Regions from separate parts of the Micromonospora zamorensis genome, predicted to be linked through region 3. Evidence: riboswitches for the same ligand, from Rfam matches in the RefSeq annotation. Region 3 holds a riboswitch; each other region holds the start of a gene.
What was found. Region 3 has a riboswitch for cyclic di-AMP ahead of GA0070619_RS28480 (C40 family peptidase). Riboswitches for the same ligand answer to the same signal wherever they lie in the genome.
Positions count from the first base shown of each region.

Region 1: linked by a shared signal. The riboswitch ahead of GA0070619_RS06360 (C39 family peptidase) and the one ahead of GA0070619_RS28480 (C40 family peptidase) in region 3 are both predicted to bind cyclic di-AMP.
Region 2: linked by a shared signal. The riboswitch ahead of GA0070619_RS30885 (coiled-coil domain-containing protein) and the one ahead of GA0070619_RS28480 (C40 family peptidase) in region 3 are both predicted to bind cyclic di-AMP.

Region 1 covers NZ_LT607755.1:1,409,648-1,411,892, reverse strand. Annotated here, with positions in the region: gene GA0070619_RS06365 (alpha/beta fold hydrolase) at 1-280, opposite strand, end outside; gene GA0070619_RS06360 (C39 family peptidase) at 414-1,268, opposite strand; cyclic di-AMP (ydaO/yuaA leader) riboswitch at 1,502-1,643, opposite strand; gene GA0070619_RS06355 (hypothetical protein) at 1,928-2,245, opposite strand, start outside.
Region 2 covers NZ_LT607755.1:6,849,256-6,851,500, forward strand. Annotated here, with positions in the region: gene GA0070619_RS30880 (carbonic anhydrase) at 1-71, shown strand, start outside; gene GA0070619_RS30885 (coiled-coil domain-containing protein) at 128-1,147, opposite strand; cyclic di-AMP (ydaO/yuaA leader) riboswitch at 1,152-1,282, opposite strand; gene GA0070619_RS30890 (YibE/F family protein) at 1,449-2,245, opposite strand, start outside.
Region 3 covers NZ_LT607755.1:6,362,086-6,364,330, forward strand. Annotated here, with positions in the region: gene GA0070619_RS28475 (N-acetylmuramoyl-L-alanine amidase) at 1-889, opposite strand, end outside; cyclic di-AMP (ydaO/yuaA leader) riboswitch at 1,141-1,276, shown strand; gene GA0070619_RS28480 (C40 family peptidase) at 1,290-2,245, shown strand, end outside.

The DNA of each region.
Region 1 (2,245 bases), 2.1 Mb from region 3:
ACGCCAGGCCGACCACCCCGCCCAGCGAGTGCCCGAGCACGACGATCCGGTCGTCGGCGACCAGGCCGTGGGCGATCCGCTCGGCGAACCCATCAAAGGAGTACGACGGCAGCGGGGCCGACCAGCCGTGACCGGCAAGGTCCGGTGCCAGCCACCGCCCGGGCCAGTGCTGCTTCAGCAGTGGGGCCGAGGGCAGCCAGACGTCCCCGGTCGCCCCCATCCCGTGCAGCAGCAACAGGATCGGCCCACGGCCTGCCCGGCCACCTGATTCATCCACCACGGCCGCAGTCTCCCACGGTTCGCGACCAGGTACGAGGGTGGTCGATGCGGCGCAGGCCTGACCGCTCGGTGAAGACGCCGCGGGCGCCGGCCCCTTGTGGGGGACGGCGCCCGAAGCGGTCAACGTGCCTGGGTCAGGCGGAGTAGCCCCGGCTGGCGATCCAGTTGGCCAGGTCGATCGTGGTGATCCAGTACGACGCGTCGGCCGCGTTGGCCGAGTCGGCGATTCGCACGGTCCGGCCGTTGTCCTTGTAACCCACCACGGCGATGTAGTGCCCGCCGCCGTAGGAGTGCCAGCCGCCGTTGGTGTCGGTGGCGTCGCCGACGACGTTGGCGACCACGCCACGGCCGTCGGTGATGGCCTTGACGACGTCGGCCTGGAGCTGGTCCATCTGGGCCGGGCTGGGCGTGCCGGCGAACATCCGGGTCCGGTACGGGGAGCCCTTCACCTCGGCGTTGAGCACCCGGGTGGTGTCCAGGGCCGAGTTGGTGCCCATCTCGGTGGTGCCCAGCTCGGCGCCGAGCTCGTTCTGGGTGCGGTCGATTCCGGCGGCGCTGAGAGCGTTGCGGGTGGCAGCCGGGCCGCAGTTGTAGTACGTGTTCTGCGCCTGGTAGTCGTAGTCGAGCACCTTGGTCGCCGGCGGCTTCGGCCGCTCCGGCTTACGGGTCAGATCCGGGTTGCTGCTGGCCTTGGCCGCGGGTGACGCGGCACTGGTGGCCGGCGCGGGGGCGGCGGTGGTCGGTGCGGTGCTGGCCGAGGGGGACGCGTCGCGCGCCTCGCTGCGGGAGGCAGCGGTGTCGCTGCGCATCTCGGCGACAGTGGTCACGGTGTGCTGGCTGGCCGGGGCGTCGTCGGCGCTGGTGACCAGGGCGCCGGTGGTGCTGGCGATCGCGAGGGCCGCAGCGGAGGCGACAACGATCTGGTAGGGGCGCTCGGTGGTGAGGCGACGGAGCTGACGCTTCAGGGTGTGCTTCACGGGGTCCTCCACGGATCGGGGGGAGAGCGGCACACCGGGGCCGGACCGGCATCCGGGCAGGCGCCAACGCGCGGACGATGGTCCGCGGATGGTGAACCGCTCAGGGGAACGCCCGGCGTGGCCGGGCGGTTAGGCGATGACCCGGGGGGGTCAGCTCACCGTCACTGGACGAATGAGCGGGGGCACCGCTACGCCGTGGAGGCGAAGGAACAACCGAGGGGTGGAAAGGTGCTGCACGAGGATGGAACTCCTTCCGACACCGCCTACCGGGTTAGCTGACGGATTCGGGCGGGAAGATCGCCCTACCGCGGGCCGTGGCTCGCGGATTCACCCCGGACTTACTGATGGGTCCCCGGTTCGTAGATCACGATTGAGCGGGTCGGCGCGGCGTCGCCTCTTGCGAACGGTTACCGCACCGGACAGGACGACAGTACTGGCCGGCTCTCACCCTGCCAAGCCGGGTTCACCTGCGTAAACCCCAATCGGCGCGACAATTTCTGCGCGTATTGCCGATGATGTGACTCGATGGGACAACCGGTTACGGCGACGCCTGCGGGCGACAACCGGACAGGCCGCCAATTATGCGGCCACAATCACGGGAAGAATCGAGCCAATCGTGCCCGACGCCCGATTCGCCATTGACATGACCGGGCTCACATAACGGATCGGGCTCAACCCGCGCGAGCCGGGCGCCAACGTGCCGCGAGGGCGGGACGGAACGCCCGGGTAGCCGCCCGGCGGGCGGGTACCGGGTTCGGCCGCAGCCGGGCCGCTGCCGCGTACGCCTCCTCGGCGAGAGTGCGGGCCGACTCGGCGGCCAGTTCCGCGTCCCGCCAGGCGGCCCGCTCCCGGGTGGCTGCGGCCTGGTAGTCGGCCAGCCTCGCGTCCCGGATCGCCCGGCTCAGCAGCACCTCCTGCTCGACCGGGTGCCGCCGGGGATCCCAACCGTGCCGGTGCCCGAACACGTCGCCGAACTGCGCCATGGTCAG
Region 2 (2,245 bases), 490 kb from region 3:
TGCCGGCCGGCTTCGCGACGCTCGGCGAGGAGGCCGGGCCCCTCGACCCGGCCGCGCCCGCCGCCGCCTGACGCGACGAGGGCCGCTCCGCGCGACGCGGAACGGCCCTCGGCGAGGGTTCAGCGGGTCAGAGCAGCGACATGTGGACGTGGTCGGTGTGGTTCGACGGCCCGCTGTACGAACTCCAGCCGGTCGCCGGGAACCAGATCTGCCGGTTCCAGATCACGTAGTAGATGCCCAGCCGGTCGGCGTTACGGATGAGGAAGGCGGCGACGTTGTTGCCGTACCTCCGGGTGTCATCGTTGTGCCACGGGGCGAAGCCGCTCTTCTGCAGCGACCAGTCGCAGGCACGGCCCTTCGGGTGCTCCCACGGCCCACCGGATCGGTAGCAGCCGACGAACCGGTTGTAGCCGGCCGCCTTGACCTCCTTGTACGCGTGCAGCGTGCGGGGCGTGACGCAACCGGACGTGGTCGGGTCATTCTCGCTGCACGACTGCGGCTTCCAGTCACCGTCGGCGGTGCGACCCGGCCCGATCTTGGCCACCTTCGAGGTGGCGTCCACCAGGCCGCCGGTGAAGCCCTTGCCGCCAACGAGGGAGAGCGCCTTGTCCGCCTCGCTCTTCCGCTTCGCCATCAGGGCGGTCTGCTTCTGCTGCTCGCGGACCTCCGCGTCGAGGGCCAGCTTGGCCTGCTCGGCGCGGGCCTTCGCCGTGTTGACCTCGGCGAGCTTCTTCTCATTGACCATGTTCATCTCGTCGAGCACCGCGGCGCGCTGGACGAAGGCGTCGGGAGCCTTGCTCTCCAGCAGCATCGCGAGCGCGCCGATCCGGCCGGTCCGGTACGACTGGGCGGCGATCAGCCCGACCTGTGGGGTCAACGCGTCCAGGTCGGCCTTTGCCCGGTCGACCTCCAGGGCCAGCTCCAACTGCCGCTTCTTGGATTTGTCCAGTTGGGACTTGGCGGCGGAGTAGTCGCGGTTGGCCTGCTCGATGACGTCGGTGAGCAGCTGCGGCTCGCCGTCCTCCTCGTGCCCGGACGGTGTGGGGGTCGTCGGGGCGGCGTGGGCCGGGAGGGGCCCGGCGAGCACGGTCAATGCGGCGATCACGGCCACCACGGGTGTCAACCAGCGGCGTAGGGGTGCCGTCACAATGTTCCCTTCCGTCGACCGCCGACCGGGTTAGCTGACGGGTTCGGGGCGGAAGTGGCCCCTACCGCTGACGCGGATTCACCCCACGTACCTGGGTCCCCGATTCGCCGGTTGGCGATTGGGCGGTGGCACCGCAGGCGCCGCTTCGCGCCTTCATCGGTAACCGGCAGCGAGGTTACCCGAGAGTCGGTCGTGTGAGCTACGCCTGGATGCCGACCAAAAGCGTCATTTCGCCATAGCGTTGAGTGACCAGTGACGTGGTTCTCAGGGTGGACGCCCGATCTGGTCACGCTGAGGAGTGTCACCATGCCGTATCCGTGCTCCTGTTCGGCTCCGGCCACCCGTCGGTGGCGGTGGATGGGGGTGGGGTCCGCGTCGGTTCCGGCTCGTCGGAGCGACCCGCTCGCGGTGAGATGAGTGCGGCCAGTGCCTCCGCCCGGTCCGGCTGAGGTCGCGGGGCGGAAGCGTCGGTGGACGGTGTGGCGTCCGTGCGCCCGGCTGCGGTCACCACTGCGGCCAGCCCGGTGGTCAGTGGCACGGCGGCGATCAGGCCGAGGGTGGCGACCGCGCTGCGGACGATCTCCTGCGCGAGGAACTCGCTGGTGAGGATCTGCCCGATCGGCCGTGCGTCGGCGGTGAGCAGGAGCAGCAGGGGCAGCGACGCGCCCGCGTACGCCAGCACGATGGTGTTGACAGTGGAGGCGATGTGCGCGCGGCCGACCCGGGTCGCGGCCCGGTAGAGCTGCAACCGGGTCAGGCCGGGGTTGGCGTGCGCCAGCTCGGTGACGGTGGCCGCCTGGGTGACCGTCACGTCGTCGAGCACCCCGAGCGAGCCGATGATGATCCCGGCGAGCAGCAGACCGTGCAGGTCCACGTCGCCCTGGAACATCGACAGCGTGGTGGCGTCCTCGCTGCCGAAGCCGGTGAGGTGGGTTGCCGCCGTGGCGATGGTGGCGAGCACGCCGGTCAGCACCAGGCTGCCCAGGGTGCCGAGCACCGCGACCGAGGTCTGTGCGGTGACCCCGTGCGTCAGGTAGAGCACCACGAACATGATCAGGGCTGCGCCGACCACCGCCACCAGCAGAGGTGACCTGCCGG
Region 3 (2,245 bases):
TCGCCTCGGTGTCGTGGATGACGATGTACTCGATCTTCTGCCGGGCGGGCCGGTCGGAGAGGTCGTGGTTGCCGTAGTCCCCGTCGCCGAACGCCTCGTAGGGTGCCGGGATCCACTCGCAGGAGATGGTGCGCGGGCACTCCAGCCCGTCCGGGCGGGCCAACCGGCGCAGGCCCAGCCGGTCCAACCAGGAGCGCTCGGGCTGTACCGCGCGCGCCGGCAGGGTGATCCGCTGGCCGTCGTCGGTCATCCGGGACTCGCCCGCGGCGATGGTGGTGAAGACCTCGTCGGCGAAGGCCGCGGCGGCGTCGGCGCTGTCCGCACCGGCGTAGCGGGCCACCGCGCCGTACCAGGCCGCCGGGTCGGTGTCCGCTCCGACCGGCGCACCCAACTCTCGCTGGTACGCACTGAGCAACGCGGCCCCACCCCGGATGTTGACCGCCGCGTCGGTGCGCAGCGCCTCGGGGGTGGCACCGGTCAGTGCGGCCGCCGCGTCCACGGTCTGCAACGCGGCGGCGGTCGGTGCGGGGGCCTCGACGGGTCGGGGTGCGGGCACCCGGGAGGGCCGGGAGTCGTCACCGCGTGGGTCCTCGGCGCCGGCGTCGTGGTGGCCGCGCCCGGGTAGAGCGGCAACGTGGCGGGCGTCGGTCAGGTGCATCGGGCCGTAGCCGCCGCTCGTGCTCGGTGTGCCGGCGTTGCTGTCCCAGCGGGACTCCAGATAGGAGACGCCGAGCAGCACGCCCGTCGGCACGCCGTACTCGGTCGCTGCGGCGGCGTACTGCTGCTGGCGATCGGCGGTGGGTGCGGCGGTGGCGGCCGTGGAGAGTGGCACCGCGCTCGCGGCGGCAACGACGGTCGTGGCGAGCAGCGCGCGCCAGCCGGCCGACACTGTTGGATGGTGCATCGAACCCCCTAGATTCTCGCGGGTAGAGGTCAGGTCACCATCGCGCCGCTGGAGAGTCCGCGTCAATACCTTTCCATCTATCGACATGTTGAGAAAGAATTCTTCACACACGGTCGGTGACCCCCACCCGATCGGTACGGAGTGTCACGGCCGTACGGGTTGCGGATCGGTAACGGGCGTCTCTACTCTGGTCATTTGTCGGCCCGACAGCAGCTCCGCCCATCCCGGGCGGTAACGGACCGACACCGCCGAGTCGTTTCCGAGCGAACCGGGGACCCATGTCCCTCGGGGTGAATCCGCAGCCACTGCGGTAGGGCGCCGACTTCCCGCCCGAACCCGTCAGCTAACCCGGTAGGCGGTCAGGAAGAAGGAGTACGGAACCCCGGTGGCACTCCATGCCCCGCGGCCGTCGTCCGAGCGGTCGGCATTCGCCGTCCCGACGTCGATCGTGCCGCGCCCACGCTGGTCCCGCTTCACCACCGCTCTCGCCGCACTGGTCGGCGTCGCCGTCGTCCTGACGGGCAGCGCCACGGCCGCCCACGCCGACCCGTCCGTCGCCGAGATCGAGCGCCAGATCGACGCCGACTGGAACACACTCGAACCGATCATCGAACGGCACAACGCCACCCGAGCCGACCTCGCCGTCAAGCGCAAGCAGGCGGACGCGCTGGCCGCCCGCATCGCCCCGCTCGAGCGGCAGGTCGACGCCGCGATGGACAAGGTCAGCGCGCTGGCCGTGCGCGCGTACAAGGGCGAGACCGTCTCGACCGTCAACGCGATGCTCGGCAGCCGGTCACCCAGCGAGGTGGTCAGCCAGCTCGAAATGCTCGACCGGTTCGCGCACAACCAGCAGCAGGACGTACGCGAGGTCGCCGACCTGCGCGACGAGCTGGCCGCGCAGAAGGCGCCGCTGGACGAGATGGTGGCCCAGCTGGCCCGCACCGAGGCCCAGTTGGCGGCCAAGAAGAAGCAGATCAACGAGGAGATCGACCGGCTGCAGAAGCTGCGCCTCAAGGTGTACGGCAACGGGGGCGGCGGTCCGCTGCGTCCGGCGCCCTGCCCCGGCAGCTATCCCGGAGGCGCTGCGGGCACGGCGGTCAAGTTCGCCTGCGCGCAGATCGGCAAGCCCTACGTCTGGGGTGCCGAGGGCCCGAACTCGTACGACTGCTCGGGGCTGATGCTGGCCGCATGGGCGAAGGCCGGGGTGTCGTTGCCGCACAACGCCGCTCAGCAGAGCCGCGTCACCAAGAACGTCAGCAAGGCTGACCTGCGCCCCGGCGACCTGGTCTTCTACTACAGCGACATCCACCACGTCGGCATGTACGTCGGCAACGGCTGGGT